DNA from 3 places in the Streptomyces sp. NPDC090021 genome. Region 2 is predicted to be linked to each of the others. Evidence: riboswitches for the same ligand, from Rfam matches in the RefSeq annotation. Region 2 holds a riboswitch; each other region holds the start of a gene.
The links. Region 2 has a riboswitch for cobalamin ahead of metE (5-methyltetrahydropteroyltriglutamate--homocysteine S-methyltransferase). Riboswitches for the same ligand answer to the same signal wherever they lie in the genome.
Positions count from the first base shown of each region.

Region 1 (5,795 bases), on a different contig from region 2:
GCGCTCCACACCGCGGCGCAGCGCGGCCATGAGCGGCTCCGGGCAGGCGCGTTCGGAGGCGTTGCGGAAGGCGGGCAGGCAGATCAGGTCGGCGCTCTCCAGCCGTTCCAGCCCGTGGGCGGGGGCGACCGCGAAACCCGTTCCGGCCATGGTCAGCGGGCCGTCCTCGGCCGCGCACACGGCGAAGTCGTACACCGGCAGTCCATGGTCGCTGCGGTCGATCCCGAAGACTTCGCAGAAGATCCCGAACTCGAAGGGGGCCACTTCGTCGAGGAGGGCCACGGCCACGTTGGTCAGCATGCACCCAGTGTGGCAGTAATTCGCGCCTTCATGGCAGTCCTGCCAGTGGTCGGGTGCGGTGAACGGAGCGACAGTGGATACATGAACACGTTCCTGAGCTACCTCGCCGTCCTCGCCGTCGCCACCCTGCTGCTCGCCCCCAGCCTGTACGGGGCCCTGCGCGAGCGGCGGACCGACCGAGAGCTGCGGGCCGTGGAGACCCGGCTCGTGTGGCTGCCGCGGCAGAAGGCGGGCGGCATGCCGCTCACCCCGCCCTCCCGGCACGGCCTCCGGTCCGCCGCCGGGCGCCGGGGCCGTCTCGCCCACTGAGTCCCACGGCCCCCACGGCGCCCACGGCGTACGCACCGCCCCGGAACGCGAAGAGCCGGGACGCGATCGGCTCGCGTCCCGGCTCTCGGTGCTTCCGAGGGCTTCAGAGGGGCTTCAGAGGGGGCTCAGAAGTCCTCGTCCAGGTCGACCGTGCCCTCCACCGCGACCTGGTAGGCCGACGGGCGGCGCTCGAAGAAGTTCGTCAGCTCCTGGACACCCTGCAGCTCCATGAAGGAGAACGGGTTCTGCGAGCCGTACACCGGCGGGAAGCCCAGGCGGACCAGGCGCTGGTCCGCGACGCACTCCAGGTACTCGCGCATCGACTCGGTGTTCATGCCCGGCAGGCCGTCGCCGCACAGGTCGCGGCCGAACTGCAGCTCCGCCTCCACGGCCTCCTTCAGCATGTCGGTGACCTGCTGCTGGAGGGCGTCGTCGAAGAGCTCGGGCTCCTCCTTGCGGACCGTGTCCACGACCTCGAACGCGAAGTTCATGTGCATGGTCTCGTCACGGAACACCCAGTTGGTGCCGGTGGCCAGGCCGTGCAGCAGGCCGCGCGAGCGGAACCAGTACACGTACGCGAAGGCGCCGTAGAAGAACAGGCCCTCGATGCACGCGGCGAAGCAGATCAGGTTCAGCAGGAAGCGGCGGCGGTCGGCCTGCGTCTCCAGCCGGTCGATCTTCTCGACCGAGTCCATCCACTTGAAGCAGAACTGCGCCTTCTCACGGATGGAGGGGATGTTCTCCACCGCGTCGAAGGCCGCCGCGCGGTCCTCCGGGTTGGGCAGGTAGGTGTCGAGCAGCGTCAGGTAGAACTGGACGTGCACGGCCTCCTCGAACAGCTGGCGCGACAGGTACAGACGCGCCTCCGGGGAGTTGATGTGCTTGTACAGCGTCAGCACCAGGTTGTTCGCGACGATCGAGTCGCCCGTCGCGAAGAACGCGACCAGCCGGCCGATCATGTGCTGCTCGGCGGGCGTCAGCTTCGCGAGGTCCGCGACGTCCGAGTGGAGGTCGACCTCCTCCACCGTCCACGTGTTCTTGATCGCGTCCCGGTAGCGCTCGTAGAAGTCCGGGTAGCGCATCGGCCGGAGCGTCAGCTCGAAGCCCGGGTCCAGGAGGTTCTTGCCTCCAGAGGTGTCGGCACGAAGTGCCGTCGTCGAGGGGCGGTGGTCGGGTGACGGGTGGGCGGAGCTCATTACTGGCAGGCCTCGCAGGACTCGGGGTTCTCAAGGGAGCAGGCCAGCGCCTCGGCGTCGACGGCCTGCGGGAGCGCCACCGGAGCGGCGGTGGCGGCCTGGGCGGCGCGGGCGATCTTCGTCGCCGGGCGCGAGCGCAGGTAGTACGTGGTCTTCAGGCCCTGCTTCCAGGCGTACGCGTACATCGAGCTGAGCTTGCCGATGGTGGGCGTCTCCAGGAACAGGTTCAGCGACTGCGACTGGTCCAGGAACGGCGTACGGGCCGCCGCCATGTCGATCAGGCCGCGCTGCGGGATCTCCCACGCCGTGCGGTACAGCTCGCGCACCTCCGCCGGGATCCAGCCGAAGCCCTGCACCGAGCCCGAGGAGTCGCGCAGCGCCTCACGGGTCTGGGCGTCCCACACGCCGAGCTGCTTCAGCTCCTCCACCAGGTAGCCGTTCACCTGGAGGAACTCGCCCGACAGCGTCTCGCGCTTGAACAGGTTGGAGACCTGCGGCTCGATGCACTCGTACACGCCGGCGATCGAGGCGATCGTGGCCGTCGGGGCGATGGCGAGGAGCAGGGAGTTGCGCATGCCGGTCTCGGCGACGCGGGCGCGCAGCGCCTCCCAGCGCTCCGGCCAGTTCAGCCCGGTGTCGTAGTGATCCGGGTGCAGGACGCCGCGCGCGGTGCGGGTCTGCTCCCAGGCCGGCAGCGGGCCGCTGCGCTCGGCGAGGTCGCAGGAGGCCTCGTACGCGGCCAGCATGATGCGCTCGGAGAGCCTGGTCGACAGGGCCTTGGCCGCGGGGGAGTCGAAGGGCAGCTTCAGCTTGAAGAAGACGTCCTGGAGGCCCATCGCGCCCAGGCCCACCGGGCGCCAGCGGGCGTTGGAACGGCCGGCCTGCTCGGTCGGGTAGAAGTTGATGTCCACCACGCGGTCGAGGAAGGTCACCGCGGTGCGGACGGTCTCGTCCAGGCGCTCCCAGTCGATCTCGCCCGTCTCCGGGAGCACGAAGGCACCCAGGTTGACCGAGCCGAGGTTGCAGACGGCCGTCTCGCCGTCGTTGGTGACCTCGATGATCTCGGTGCACAGGTTCGAGGAGTGGACGACGGTACCCGGCTCGGCGGTCTGGTTGGCCGTGCGGTTGGAGGCGTCCTTGAAGGTCATCCAGCCCTGGCCGGTCTGCGCGAGGGTACGCATCATCCGGCCGTACAGGTCGCGGGCGGGCATGGTCTTGCGGGCCAGGCCGTCGGCCTCGGCCTTGCGGTAGGCGGCGTCGAACGCGTCGCCCCACAGGTCGACCAGCTCGGGGACGTCGGCCGGCGAGAACAGCGACCACTCGGCGTCGGCGTTCACGCGGCGCATGAACTCGTCCGGCACCCAGTGGGCGAGGTTCAGGTTGTGCGTACGGCGCTGGTCCTCACCGGTGTTGTCGCGGAGCTCCAGGAACTCCTCGATGTCCGCGTGCCAGGTCTCCAGGTAGACGGCGGCGGCGCCCTTGCGGCGGCCGCCCTGGTTCACGGCGGCGACGGAGGCGTCGAGGGTCTTCAGGAACGGCACGATGCCGTTGGAGTGGCCGTTGGTGCCGCGGATCAGCGAACCGCGGGCGCGGATGCGGGAGTACGACAGGCCGATGCCGCCGGCGTGCTTCGACAGGCGCGCGACCTGGTGGTAGCGGTCGTAGATCGAGTCGAGCTCGTCCAGCGGGGAGTCCAGCAGGTAGCAGGAGGACATCTGCGGGTGCCGGGTGCCGGAGTTGAAGAGGGTGGGGGAGGACGGCAGGTAGTCCAGCCGGCTCATCAGCCGGTACAGCGAGGCGACTTCCTCGACGGCCCGGACGCTCTCGTCCGCGGCGAGACCGCAGGCCACGCGCAGCATGAAGTACTGCGGGGTCTCGATGACCTGACGGGTGATGGGGTGGCGCAGCAGGTAGCGGCTGTGCAGGGTCCGCAGGCCGAAGAAGCCGAAACGGTCGTCGGCGCCCTCGGCGAGGGTGTGCTCGACCAGCGAGTCCAGGCGGGCCGCGTGCGCGCGCACGAACTCGGCGGTGCGGTCGGCGATCAGGCCCTCGCGGTGGCCGACCTCGACGGAGGCGGAGAAGGAGGTGGAGCCCTGGCTCGCGGCCTCGTCGCGCACGGCCAGCGTCAGCAGGCGGGCGGCGAGCCTGGAGTAGGCGGGGTCCTCGGAGATGAGGCCCGCGGCGGCCTCGGTGGCCAGCCCCCGCAGTTCGGCGTCGTCGGCGGCGGAGCTGCGGCCGCGGAGCGCTGCGGCCGCGACGCGGCCGGGGTCGGTGTCGGGGAGGTCCGCCGTCAGTTCGGTGAGGGTACGCAGCAGCGTGGCCCCCGGGCCCTCGGTGTTGTCGCCAGAAACGGACTCGGCGCGCGGTGCGGAAGGCGCGATGGTCACGGCGGGAGCTCTCCCTCGCTCGGCCCGGTCATCGGCGGGCGGGCGCGGGCGCATGCGGGCGTGGCAGGAACGGGCACACCGCATGGCGTCCACCGGCCCAACCGCGAGGCCCGGACGTGTCGGCACCCGGTTCGGTCGACCCGGGCGCGCTGACGGCAGGTCATCGGACTTGGCGTCCGGATGCCGGACACTTCATACCGTTGCGGGACAGTTCCGGATTCCCACCGGATTCCCCTGCGGCGACAGCAGGCATGAGCATACATGTGGGGGCGCCCTTGTGCGGCACCCCCAACATGTAGTGTCGGCGTGGCTACAGCTTGAGTCGGTACGTAAGGAGTTTCAGGCCTTCGATGGGTGCCCAGTCCCGTTCCGGTGTGCGCTCGAAGCCCAGTCGTACGTAGATCCGGTGGGCCCCGGCCATGCTGTGCTGGGTGGAGAGCACGAGGCCCGTGACGCCCTCGATCGCCCGCGCCCGCTCGACGCAAGCCCGCACCAGGGCCTCGCCGACGCCCCGGCCGCGGGCCGCGTGGGCCACCGCGAGCATCCGGAACTCGGCCTCGTCGGGGCCGGCGATGTCGGCGAGCGGGCTGCCGGGTGCGGCGAAGGTCACGCCGCCGAGCACCTGCCCGTCGTGCTCGGCGACGAGCACCTCGGCCCGGGCGGCCCGCCCGGCCACGTCGCGCAGCACGTGCAGGTACGGGTCGTCCTCGTTGAAGTCCAGGTGCCCGTCGGCGAGGTAGGCCTGAGCCGTGATCTCGCCCAGCGTCTCGTGGTCGGCGGGCACCGCCGTTCTGATCACCATGTCCATGCGGTCGAGTGTGCAGGACGCCTCCGGCGGGCGGCGCTATCGTCGGAGGCAGCACCGTCGAGGAAGGTGAGCGAGGCATGACCGTGATGACCGACAGGCCCCACATGCTGACCGAGGACTTCGAGGCTGTCGCGCGCATAGCCGCTCGTGAGCGAGAAGGCACGCGACTTGAGTTCATCGACGGAGTCATCAGGAGCAAGGCCATGCCGGACGGCGACCACCAGATGATCATCCAGTGGTTGACGCGGATCTTCCTGCAGCACCGGCCGGAGCTCTGGCTCCACGGGGGGCAGGGGATCAAGGCACAGGCTTATCGCGAGGGCAGGGCCATCCCGGACGCGGTGCTGGCCCCTTCCAAGGCCTTCGCGGGACAGGGCGACTGGGTCGACCCCGCTCCGATCCTCATGGCCGTCGAGGTGACTTCGTGGGACTCCGACACCGTCCGGCGGGATCACGTCGAGAAGCCCCGTGCCTACGCGGAGACCGGCATCCCCTTGTACCTGCTGATCGACCGGGCCAAGTGCAAGGTCTCCGTCTACAGCCAGACCAACGGCCAGCGGTACGAGAGCATCCACATCGTGCCCTATGGAACGGACATCGCGCTCCCCGACCCCGTCGGCATCACCCTTCAGACCGAGGTCCTCAAGGACTGGGTGCGCTGAGCAACGCAGAAGGGCCCCGCCGAGAGGCTGCGGGGCCCTTCGAGCGCTTCAGCAGCAGCGGAAGCCCTCGCGGGGGTCCGCCTCGCGGGCGTCGGTGCGGGCGCGTTCGAAGGCGCGGCGGGTGAGGACCTCC
Region 1 covers NZ_JBIVFO010000017.1:132,267-138,061, forward strand. The annotation lists gene ACIPXC_RS16235 (helix-turn-helix domain-containing protein) at 1-300, opposite strand, end outside; gene ACIPXC_RS16240 (hypothetical protein) at 382-609, shown strand; gene ACIPXC_RS16245 (ribonucleotide-diphosphate reductase subunit beta) at 735-1,805, opposite strand; gene ACIPXC_RS16250 (ribonucleoside-diphosphate reductase subunit alpha) at 1,805-4,192, opposite strand; cobalamin riboswitch at 4,329-4,458, opposite strand; gene ACIPXC_RS16255 (GNAT family N-acetyltransferase) at 4,503-5,000, opposite strand; gene ACIPXC_RS16260 (Uma2 family endonuclease) at 5,078-5,662, shown strand; gene ACIPXC_RS16265 (YbdD/YjiX family protein) at 5,711-5,795, opposite strand, start outside.
Region 1: another riboswitch for cobalamin. It lies ahead of ACIPXC_RS16250 (ribonucleoside-diphosphate reductase subunit alpha); the one in region 2 lies ahead of metE (5-methyltetrahydropteroyltriglutamate--homocysteine S-methyltransferase).

Region 2 (5,795 bases):
GAGGGAGGCCATCCGGCCCAGGGCCACCCTCCGGGAGACCATCCGGGCCGGTTTCCAGGCGTACTGGGACCATGTGGCCGCCAACCCGGGCGAGCACATGCTCACCTACGAACTCACGCAGTACGCCCTGCGCCGGCCCGGGTTCGAGCACCTCGCGCGACGCCAGTACGAGCTGTACTGCGACACCTACACCGAGCTCATCGAGCAGCTCCGCCGGCTCATGCCCTTCGAACTGCGGGTACCGGTGCACGTACTGGCCCGCTACCTGGCCGCCATGACGGACGGGCTCACCCTCAACCACCTCGTGCTCGGCGACGCCGCGGTCTCGGCGGCCATCCTCGACATGATCACCGACCATGTCGCGGGGCTCACCGAGACCGCGGACGGGCCAGGTGACGGGACCGGTGACGGGGACCGGCCGCACTCGCCGGATTACGCCCGTCGCCCGCTCTCCGCCTGACGGGCTCCGCGGGTATCAGGCGGCGCCGGACCCGTCGGCGCCCACCTCGGCGCGAACCAGGCGGGCCGCCTCGACCAGGTTCTCCAGGGAGGCCCGGGTCTCGGGCCAGGCCCGGGTCTTCAGACCGCAGTCGGGATTGACCCACAGCCGTTCGGCCGGGATGGCCCCCAGACCCTTGCGCAGCAGCGCCGAGGCCTCCTCCACCGAGGGGATCCGCGGCGAGTGGATGTCCCACACGCCCGGACCGACCTCGCGCGGATACCCGGCGCCGGACAGTTCGTCGGCGACCTGCATGTGCGACCGGGCGGCCTCCAGGCTGATGACGTCGGCGTCGAGGTCGCCAATGGCCTCGACGATGTCGCCGAACTCGGCGTAGCACATGTGCGTGTGGATCTGGGTGTCCGGCCGGACGCCCGAGGTGGTGAGCCGGAAGGACTCGGTGGCCCAGGCGAGGTAGGCCGCGTGGTCGGCTCCGCGCAGCGGGAGGGTCTCCCGCAGGGCCGGCTCGTCCACCTGGATGACGGAGGTTCCGGCGGCCTCCAGGTCGTTCACCTCGTCGCGCAGGGCCAGCGCGACCTGCCGGGCGGTGTCCGCGAGCGGCTGGTCGTCGCGCACGAAGGACCAGGCGAGCATGGTGACCGGCCCGGTGAGCATGCCCTTGACCGGCTTGGTCGTCTGCGTCTGCGCGTACGTGGTCCAGCGGACGGTCATCGGGTCGGGGCGGGAGATGTCGCCGGCCAGGACGGGCGGGCGGACGTAGCGGGTGCCGTAGGACTGGACCCAGCCGTGCTGCGTGGCGAGGTAGCCGATGAGCTGCTCGGCGAAGTACTGCACCATGTCGCCCCGTTCGGGCTCGCCGTGCACCAGTACGTCGATGCCTGCCTTCTCCTGGAAGGCCAGCACCGCCCGGATCTCCGCCCTGATGCGGTCCTCGTAGCCGGCGGTGTCGGTGCGGCCGGCCCGCAGGTCGGCGCGGGCCGTGCGCAGTTCGGTGGTCTGCGGGAACGATCCGATGGTCGTCGTGGGCAGCAGCGGCAGGCCGAGGCGGGCGCGCTGGGCGGTCACCCGCTCCGCGTAGGGCCGGGAGCGGCGGCCGTCGGCGTCGGTGACGGCCGCAGCCCGGGCCCGGACGGCGGGGTCACGGGTGACGGAGGAGGTGGCGCGGGAGGCCAGGTCGGCCCGGTTGGCGGCGAGTTCGGCCGCGATGGCGTCCGTGCCGCGGGCGAGCCCGCGGGCGAGCGTGGCGATCTCTACGGTCTTCTGGCGGGCGAAGGCGAGCCAGCGCCTGACCTGCGGGTCGATGTCCCGCTCGGCGGAGGCGTCCAGCGGCACGTGGAGGAGCGAGCAGGAGGCGGCCACGTCGACGCTGTCGGCCAGGCCGAGGAGGGTACCGAGCGTGGCGAGGGACTTCTCCAGGTCGTTGATCCAGACGTTGCGGCCGCCCACGACGCCGGCGACCAGGCGCTTGCCGGGCAGGCCGCCGACGGCGGCGAGGTCGTCGAGGTTCGCGGCGGCCGCGCCGGTGAAGTCCAGGGCGAGCCCGTCCACGGGGGCCTTGGCGAGCACGGCCAGGGCCTCGCCGAGCCGGTCGAAGTAAGTGGCCACGAGCAGCTTCGGCCGGTCGGCCGCGGCGCCGAGCCCGCGGTACGCGCGGGCGGCGGCGTTCAGCTCGGCCGGGGTGCGGTCCTGCACCAGGGCGGGCTCGTCCAGCTGTACCCACTCGGCTCCGGCCGCACGCAGGTCGGCGAGGACGCGCGCGTACACGGGGAGCAGGCGGTCGAGGAGGGCGAGGGGGTCGAAACCGGCCGCCACACCGGGGGCGGGCTTGGCCAGCAGCAGGTACGTCACCGGCCCGACCAGGACCGGGCGGGCGGTGTGGCCGAGCGCGCGGGCCTCCTCGAACTGCGCGACCTGCTGGGAGGAGTCCGCGGTGAAGACGGTGTCGGGGCCCAGTTCCGGCACCAGGTAGTGGTAGTTGGTGTCGAACCACTTGGTCATTTCGAGCGGGGCCACCTCCTGGGTGCCGCGCGCCATGGCGAAATAGCCGTCCAGCGCGTCCGCGTCGACGGCGGCGCGGTGGCGGGCGGGGACGGCGCCGACCATGACGCTGGTGTCCAGTACGTGGTCGTAGTACGAGAAGTCACCGGTGGGCACCTCGGTGATGCCGGCGTCGGCCAGTTGCCGCCAGTTCGTCCGGCGCAGGTCCCGGGCCGTCTCGCGGAGTGCGTCGGCGCCGACCCGGCCCTTCCAGTAGCCCTCGACGGCCTTCTTCAGTTCCCGGTTCTGCCCCTGCCGGGGATAGCCGTACACGGTGGCCGCACCGGCCCGTCCGGCGGTGGCGGAAGTCTTGCTGGTCACGGAACTCTCCTTCGCGAGCTGTCTCCTGTGGACCCCGGCGGGGGTCGCGAGCGCGAAGGGATGACGAACAGGACGGACCACGACCGGTTTGCGGGAGGACGTACGTACCCGTACGCGCCCGCGGTCGCCCGCCTGATGTGTCGCCGACCCGCCCACGAGGTCACCGGGATGTCCGCGCACGACGGGGCGCACGCGGGCAACGGGCAGGTCTTCGGACTCGCGGGCACGCCTGCCGGTCTCCCGGCGGGCACCTACTGGCCGTCGCTTCCCAGGACCGTTGTCCGGTCCCAGTGCGTATGACGGCGGTCGTTCCCGCTCACCGCTGCGGGGCAGTCCCGGATTCCCACCGGGTTCCCTCTTACGACGCATCCCGCCTGGCGGACGGGGCGAACCAGCTGCACCGGCCAGAGTAGATGCCCTTCCCCGGCAGTGGGTACGGTTGTCCAGCATCCGGAAGCCGTGATGAGACGCGCAGGTGCCGAGGCGGTCCGCGGCAGCCACCCGCCGCCCACCGTGGGTGGGTTACCCGTACGCGATGCCGTGCGGATCATCCGCCGGTGGTGCGGCGGATCACCGACGGGAAGGCCGACGTGCCGGTGGCCCTGCCCGCCGACGAGGAGAATTGGGCCGACACGGAAACGACGTCCCGCGGGTGAGCACGCGGGAGCACGGGGAGCCGGAACCCGCCGGGGCCGCGGCCGTGGCGCCTGGACACCGAAGAGACCGGGTGGGCCCGGTCCGACGACGGTCCCGTGAGCCGATCCGGCCCGGAGGCGCCGGACGGGCGCCTCCGGGCCGGGTGTCAGTGGCGGTGCAGCAGGGTCGTGAGGACCTTGTAGAGGACCGACTCCGGGTCCGCCACGGCCGCCGTCGAGCGCCAGGCAACAAAACCGTCCGGGCGGACGAGGACCGCTCCGGCCTCGGTGGTGCCGTGCGCCTCGGCCCAGTCGCCGCCGTCCTCCGGGATCAGGTCGGCCTCCGGGCCGGTGCCGATCGCGTAGGCGTCCAGGCGTACGTTCATCCGCTTGGCGACCGAGCCGGCCGCTCCGCTCCACGGGGTGCCCTCGGAGCAGAGCAGCACGAAGGACCGCTCGTAGAGGTCGAGGGTGGACCTCCGCTCCCCCGCCGCCGGTTCGCGGAGCCACAGGTGCGGGGCGCGCGTGCCCGGGTCACCGCAGAGCCGCATCCGTTCGGGCACGACCGGCAGCTCCGGGTCGGCCCCCACGACCGCGCCCTGGCCGTACCCGTACCCCATGGCCACGGCGAGGACGCCGTTCTGCGGCCCGCCGCGCGCCGGTGCGGCGGCGGCGGACTCGTGGTCCGGCTCGTACCCCGGGTGGCTGTGCTCGGCGGAACGGGCTGAGGCCCGCTCGCTCGTCGCCCGCGCCACCGGGAGCCGCTCGGCCTCGTAGGTCTCCAGCAGCCCCGGGCCCGCGGCGCCGCCCAGCACGGCGGCGATCTTCCAGGCGAGGTTGTGCGCGTCCTGGATGCCGGTGTTGGAGCCGAACGCCCCGGTGGGCGACATCTCGTGGGCGGAGTCCCCGGCGAGGAAGACCCGGCCGGCCGCGTACCGCTGGGCGACGCGCTCGGCGGCGTGCCACGGTGCCTTCCCGGTGATCTCCACGTCCAGGTCGGGTGCGCCGACGGCCCGTCGGATGTGCTCGACGCAGCGTTCGTCGGTGAAGTCCTCCAGCGTCTCGCCCCGGTCGGGGTGCCACGGCGCGTGGAAGACCCACCGCTCGCGGTTGTCGACGGGCAGCAGAGCGCCGTCGGCGTCGGGCTTGGTCAGGTAGCAGACGATGAAGCGCCGGTCGCCGATCACGTCCGCGAGCATGCGGGACCGGAAGGTGACGCTGACGTTGTGGAACAGGTCGCCGGGGCCGCTCTGGCCGATCCGGAGCTGTTCGCGGACGGGGCTGCGTGGCCCGTCGGCGGCGACCAGATAGTCGGCGCGCACCGTGCTGCGCTCCCCGGTCTCCCGGTTCTTCACGAGCGCGGTGACGCCGCTCTCGTCCTGTTCGAAGGAGAGCAGCTCGGTGGAGAACCGCAGGTCCGCCCCGAGCGTCGGGGTCACGGACATCAGGACCGGCTCAATGTCGTTCTGGCTGCACAGGCACCAGGTGGAAGGGCTGAACCGGGCCAGTGCGCCACCGGGGTCGATCTGTTCGAACAGCCACTCCTGGTCGTCGCCGGTCAGCGAGCCGCCCTGCAGGATGCCGTGGTTGTCCGCCAGGACCGAGGCGGCCTCGCGGATCCGCTCCTCGACCCGGGCGACCCGGAACAGTTCCATCGTGCGTACGTTGATACCGCGTCCACGCGGGTGCAGCGAGGTTCCCGCGTGCTTCTCGACCAGCATGTGCGTGATGCCATGACGGCCGAGGAACAGCGAGGTGCACAGGCCCACCAGCGAGCCGCCCACGATGAGGACCGGGACGCGGTGGTCGACGTTTTCCTTCATGGCTCTTCCATGCCCTGTGCGAGGTGGGTTCGCTCGCTCGTTCACCCGCTTGGTTCTCTCATCTCGCGCCGACGGCGCTACCGGACCACGATCGGTTCGGGTGGCGCCGCCCGTGGCGACCGTGTGGTCTCGAAGGAGTGTGAACGATGACAACCATGTCGGAACGGATATCCCAGTCCGCCTTCGACGACTCGAGACTTCGGGTCGTGCTGCTGCTGGATCTGTACGACGGTGCGCAGAACCAGTTCCTCGAGGTCTACGAGGACCTCCACAAGCAGGTCTCCTCCGTCCCCGGGCACATCCGGGACGAGCTGTGCCAGTCGATCGAGAATCCGTCGCAGTGGCTGATCACCAGCGAATGGGAGAGCGCACCGCGGTTTCTCGCCTGGGTCAACAGCGAGGAGCACGTCGCGTCGGTCCAGCCCCTCCACGGCTGCGTACGGGACACCCGTTCGCTGCGGTTCAGCGTGCTGCGGGAGACCGGGCAGGACCACGGTCCCGGCGCCGCCGCCGCGGCCT
Region 2 covers NZ_JBIVFO010000045.1:7,604-13,398, forward strand. The annotation lists gene ACIPXC_RS29160 (TetR/AcrR family transcriptional regulator) at 1-460, shown strand, start outside; gene metE (5-methyltetrahydropteroyltriglutamate--homocysteine S-methyltransferase) at 476-2,818, opposite strand; cobalamin riboswitch at 3,003-3,229, opposite strand; gene ACIPXC_RS29170 (FAD-dependent oxidoreductase) at 3,621-5,276, opposite strand; gene ACIPXC_RS29175 (SchA/CurD-like domain-containing protein) at 5,423-5,795, shown strand, end outside.

Region 3 (5,795 bases), on a different contig from region 2:
CGCCGTCCCGGCCATGCCACGCCGAGGTGAGACGCCAGTGCACACGCAGTTCGGTGAGCAAGTGGGAGAAGAGGGACAAGGCGGGCTCGGTGAGGTTTCCCGCTTCGGCCAAGGCACGCTGGACCCGCTCGGGCGCATCGTCGTCCGCCGGGCCGTCCAGGGCGGCGAGCCCTGCGTCCATCGTCCCGATGGACGTCTCTATGTACGGCACCGCGACATCGAGCGCATCGGCCTGCCGCAGGTTCACCAGAAGGGCCAGCGACCATACGAGCAGTTTCGGCTCGACCTGCGCATACTCGACCTCGCGCTGCCCCGGCCATTCCTCGTGCGAGAAGACGTACGTCTCACCGACCACCAGCCCGTGGTTCAGCACACCCTGCTGGCCGATCACCTCCGCGCTGATCGCCACCTCGGGTGCGGCCAGAGTCTCCAGCAGAGGAACGAGCTGGACGGAGACCTCTCCCGTCTCGCTCACGAGCCCGGAGTGCTGGAGTTCGGCAGCGGCGGCGCCGTAACCGGCTGGCAGCGGCTCCCCGCTCACCATGTGGGTCAGCAGCGCCAGGTGGTCCTGGGCCAGCCGGAAGCGGGATCGGGCGCTGTCGTAGGAAGGCATCAGTCAGCTCCGTGCTGCGTTGTCGGCCCAGAGGTTGAAGACCGTTGAGAAGCCGGCGCGGAAGGCGCCGCCCATAGTCAGGTGCGAGCGGTTGACACCGGCGAAGAGCACCGCCAGGGACACGTCGACCGGCACGGCGGCGCCGTCGATCACCACCCGCAGGCGGCGCCGCTTCGTACCGATCCCCGAGTCGGTGACCGTTACGGCGAGTCCGGGCCGCGTGAGGACGTACCGTTTCCGGCTGATCGCGCTGCACCGGTATTCGGTTCCGTCGTGCGTCATGCGAAGGGCGCGCCCTTTCCGGCGGACCGCCCATCGATTCCGCCGCAGCTTCACCTCCTGACCGTCCACCCAGAGGTGGGCACCGTTCAACCGCGGCTTGTCCTCGAAGATGGACCAGCCGATCAGGAGCGTGGTCGGAATCGCGCTGCCTTCTGCCCTGGCGCCCGTTCCCGTCGCGGGGCGGATGTCCGCCGGGTAGCACACCTTGATGTCACCGAACTCCTCCGAGGTGGTGGACCAGTGAAGCGCGCGCCGCTCGTCCCGTATTTCTCTCATCTCGAACGATGTGGTCAATGCGTGCTCCTAGTCGAAGGGGTTGAGGAACTTGCCGACCTTGCTCGCGCCTGATGCGATTCCCTTCCCAAGATCCTCCGCCTTGTCCCCCACCCAGTCGGTGGACGTGTTCCACGCGTCGGCGATGTTCTCCCGGTTCTCCCAGGCAAGGGCACCCGCATAGATCACACCCGTGCCGACGGCCAGGCCCACCGTGACCGGGTTCGGCGCGACCATCGCGGCGGTCAGGGTCGCGTTGAACGCTGTACCCGTCAGGTCGGAGGCGAACTTGTCGGGGTTGTTGGCTATCTTCTCCGAGTCGTAGGTGGAGAGGTTCGCAACTCCGTAGAGCGTCGCACCCGCGGACCCGACGATGCCGAGCCCCCGCATGGCACCGGCCGCCTTGGCCGCATTGGCCAGCCCGCCGCTCTCGGCGACCGTGATGAGGTTCGCCTGGGCTGCAGTCGTGGGCGTGATGAGCGCGCCGTTCTTCATGTACGAGCCGTACTGCGCAGCCACCGCATTGGAGCCGCCGAGAACCGATCGGGCGGCAGAGGAGGCGTTCAGGGCATTGGCGGCACCGGGAATGTTCGGGCTACCGCCGATGAGCCGCGCGGTCAGTGTGCCCGGCGCGTTCAGCAGGGTTCCGGGCTTGCGGTAGGCCTGGATCAGGGCGAACGCGCCGGGGACCGTGATACCGGTCGCCCTGGCGAAGGCGGCGAGGGAGACGGCACCTGACACGTAACGGGAGTAGAGCCTGCCCCACTCCGGGTTGCCCGAGAGTCTGGCGACGATGTCACCCTGGGCGCGCGCCGACCACATGCTCAGCGTTTCCTTCTTCGGGTCCATCAGCAGGCCGCTGAGGTCGAGTGAGACCTCATCCTCGGCCTTCGGCGGGGCGGCCGCGATCATGTCGCCCTTCGCCTGGCCGTTGAATCCGCTGCCGAAGGTCATATCGTTCGCGTTTCCGCCGCCGATGGCGTCCGTGACCACGGTCTCCAGGGACGCCTTGAGGTCCTTGTCCGCCTCGTCGAAAGACTTCACGCAGGCATCGATGTACTCGGCCCAGGCCCCTTCGTTCTCCTTGACACTCTGGAGGGCCTTGGAATCCGCCTGGAGGTCGGCGCGCTCCTGACCGGTCAGTCGGTCGTAGCCGTAGGCGACACGGCCCTGCTCCGACACCTTCATGCCCGCAGCCACAGCGTCCGCGCGGGCGGATTCAAGGATCTTCTTCAGCTCAGCGAATCGCTCACGCCCCGCGCGCAGCACCTTGGCGGTGGCCTTCGCCTGGGTCTGCGCCGCCAGATACTCGTAGTGGGTCCCGACGAACCGGCGGTTGGCGGCGATTGCCGAGACGCCCACCCAGCCGGAGCCGGTTGTGATGGGCAGGACGGCACTCTTGTAGCGTCCTTCGACCTTCTTCAGTTCCTCGGCGACCTTGTCCCACCCCGTCGCGGCGGTATCGAGAAGACCGAAGTCGGTGGTCATGACCTCGTGATATGTCAGCAACGCCCATCCCCCGAGAGCATCTCGCCGGCAGAAGGCGCACCAAAGCCCGCTTAACCGATCTTACGTTCGGGACAACCCTAACCAACCCGACCAGTCCACGTGCCAGCACACGAACCGAGGAAGCATGCCATGCAGTGGCAGTGGATTCGGCCTGATCGTCTTCTCGCTCACCGTGCCGCCCGCCGCGGTGGCGGTGATCGTCGATCGGGTGGGGGACCGGGCACGGCGGCACTGGAACTCGCTGCGGCACCGCAGTGCGGCAAGCCCGCTCCCTGCCATCTCCCTTACGGGCCATGCCACAACGTGCCAGTAGAGACGGTATCCGGCGGTCAGCAGAGACGTTTCCAGAGACCTCGAGACTGCCATCGTAAGCAGCGTTTCCCAGGGCAACAGCCATGCAGACGGTCAAGTGCCGGGTGATTCCCAAGCTTATAGCGCGGGTTCGATTCCCGTCATCCGCTCAGATACGAAGGCCCAGGTCACAGACCTGGGCCTTCGTCGTTGTCCGGACCTCTCCGGGTCTGCCGCACCCTCCGCGTGCCACAGGCTCCCCGAGGCGGAACGTGCGTCGCGATGGTCCGGCCGAGACTCCGGGCGGGCGCCCTCCCGGGTCCGACGACCGCGCTCTGTGGCTGGTCGCACAGTTGTGGGTCTGGCGGGGCCGTGGCCGGTTCTGCGATGCTTCCGTCCGACAAGCGACGGCGGAACGAGGAAGCCGGTGAGATTCCGGCACGGTACCGCCACTGTGTAGGGGGAGCGACTCCACCCATGGCCACCGCCCCAACCGGGGGCGGGAAGGCCGGAGAAGCTGTGATCCCGAGTCAGGAGACTCACGCCGTCGCACCTCGATGTACGGGGCGGATTTCCCCAGGAGAGGCGGTGGCACTCGTGTGCCTGCGTATGCGTGGGGGCGGCTTCGCGCCGCCTGTGGTTCTTTGGAGCCGGCCTGCCCGGGTTGATTCCCGCGCCCGTTCCCTCCTCAGGTTCTGACGACCCCCTCCCCCAGCGGGTTCCTTCCCGTACGCCGCATCACGCGCCCGCCATACCGGCGCTGCGCACTGTCCACGCATGTCACCAGGAGTCACCTTGTCCGTACGATCCGCCATGCCTGCTCGCCGACCGGCCACCGCGGTGGCCTTCCTCGCCGCCGCTCTCACGCTCACGGCGTGCGGGGGCGAGCCCGGCCCGCCCGCCGACGCCAAGACCCAGGTCGCCGGGGAGGGGTGCATCAAGGACTTCGACCCGGCCAAGGACTACTTCCCCGTCAAGTCGACGGTGGAGCACGCCAAGAACTTCACGCTCCGGTACGAGAAGAGCTACCAGGTCCTCACCGTCAACGAGCCTTTCCCCAAGGGCAAGCCCGAGTCGTACGTGCTGGTCAAGTGCGGTGCGCCGAATCCGGAGCTGACCGGTGAGCTGGCATCCGCGCAGCAGGTCACGGTTCCGGTCAAGAGCCTGTACTCCGCCTCCACCACCCACCTTCCGCTGCTGACCGAGACCGGCACGCTCGACGTGCTGACGGGGGTGGCGAGCACCGCGACCGTCTCCTCCGCCCAGGTGATCGAGCGGGTGAAGGCGGGCAAGGTCACCGAGTACGCCAAGGACCGTACCCTCAACGCCGAGACGGTCATCGGCGCGAAGCCGGACGTGCTGATGACCCAGGGCACCGACGACCCGCAGTACCCCAAGCTGCGCCAGGCCGGAATCGCCGTCGTAGCCAACGCCGAGTGGCTGGAGTCCAGTCCGCTCGGACGCGCCGAGTGGGTCAAGGCGATGGCCGCACTCACCGGGGCGGAGCAGCGCGCCGGCGAGGTCTTCGACACCATCGAGACCGACTACCGGAAGGTCGCCGAGAAGGGCGCACAGGCGGTCAAGGACGGCAAGACCGTCGACGTTCTCCCCGGCACGATGTACCAGGGCACCTGGTACATGCCCGCCGGCGGCAGCTACGCCGCCCAGCTGATCAAGGACGCGGGCGGCACCTACCCCTGGGCCGGCGAGCCGGGCACCGGCAACGTCCAGCTGAACTTCGAGGCCGTGTACGCCAAGGGCGGCGAGGCTCCCGTCTGGGTCGCCGACCAGAAGTGGAAGTCCACCGCCGACGCGGTGAAGGCGGACAACCGGTACGGGCAGTTGAAGGCCCTCTCCGGCGGTGCGGTCTGGACAAACACCAAGGCGCTCGGCCCCGGCGGCGGCAACGACTACTTCGAGCGCGGCGTGCTGCGCCCGGACCTGGTCCTCGCCGACCTCTTCGCCCTGATGCACCCGGACCAGGCGAAGGACCACACCTTCACCTTCTACCAGCCGGTGCCCAAGGCGTGACGACGCACACGGCAACCGCGCCGGCCGCCGCATCCGCCCCGGACGCCCCCGACACCCCCCGGGCGCCGCGGCCGGGGCGGCGGCGCCTGGCCGTCGTCCTCGCCCTCGCGGCCGGCACCGCCGCCCTCTTCGTCCTCACCATCGCCACCGGCTCCCACCCGGTGCCGGTCGCGGAGGTGGTACGCATCCTGTTCGGCGGCACCGCCGAGGACCCGCGCTGGACGGTGATCGTCGAGCAGGTCCGGCTGCCGCGCGCGCTGACCGCCACCGCCGTCGGCGCCGCTCTGGCGGTGGCGGGCGTGCAGATGCAGACCCTGTTCCGCAACGCGCTGGCCGACCCGTTCTCCCTCGGGGTGAGCTCGGGCGCCAGTATGGGTGTCGCCGCGGTGGTGGTCGGCACCGGCGGGGTCGCCGGCAGCTTCACCGGAGACCTGGCCGGGCTCGGGCGCGTGGGCGTCGTCCTGGCCGCCTCGCTGGGCGCCGCCGCCGTGCTGGCCCTCGTCCTGCTGCTCTCGCGCTGGGTGCAGTCGGCCGTCACCCTGCTCGTCATCGGCGTCATGATCGGCTCGGCGGCCACCGCCGTGGTCGGCGTGATGCTCGTCTACGCCCGGCCCGAACGCGCCCAGCAGTTCGTCATGTGGGGCCTGGGCAGCTTCAGCGCCACGACCTGGCCCGACCTTCAGGTCATGCTGCCCGTCATCGGAGCCGGACTGCTGACCGCCCTGCTCACCGCCAAACGTCTCAACGCCCTGCTGCTCGGCGAGGACTACGCCCGCACGATGGGGCTGAACGTACG
Region 3 covers NZ_JBIVFO010000016.1:74,507-80,301, reverse strand. The annotation lists gene ACIPXC_RS15155 (hypothetical protein) at 1-613, opposite strand, end outside; gene ACIPXC_RS15150 (hypothetical protein) at 617-1,189, opposite strand; gene ACIPXC_RS15145 (hypothetical protein) at 1,199-2,656, opposite strand; cobalamin riboswitch at 3,345-3,530, shown strand; gene ACIPXC_RS15140 (ABC transporter substrate-binding protein) at 3,782-4,999, shown strand; gene ACIPXC_RS15135 (FecCD family ABC transporter permease) at 4,996-5,795, shown strand, end outside.
Region 3: another riboswitch for cobalamin. It lies ahead of ACIPXC_RS15140 (ABC transporter substrate-binding protein); the one in region 2 lies ahead of metE (5-methyltetrahydropteroyltriglutamate--homocysteine S-methyltransferase).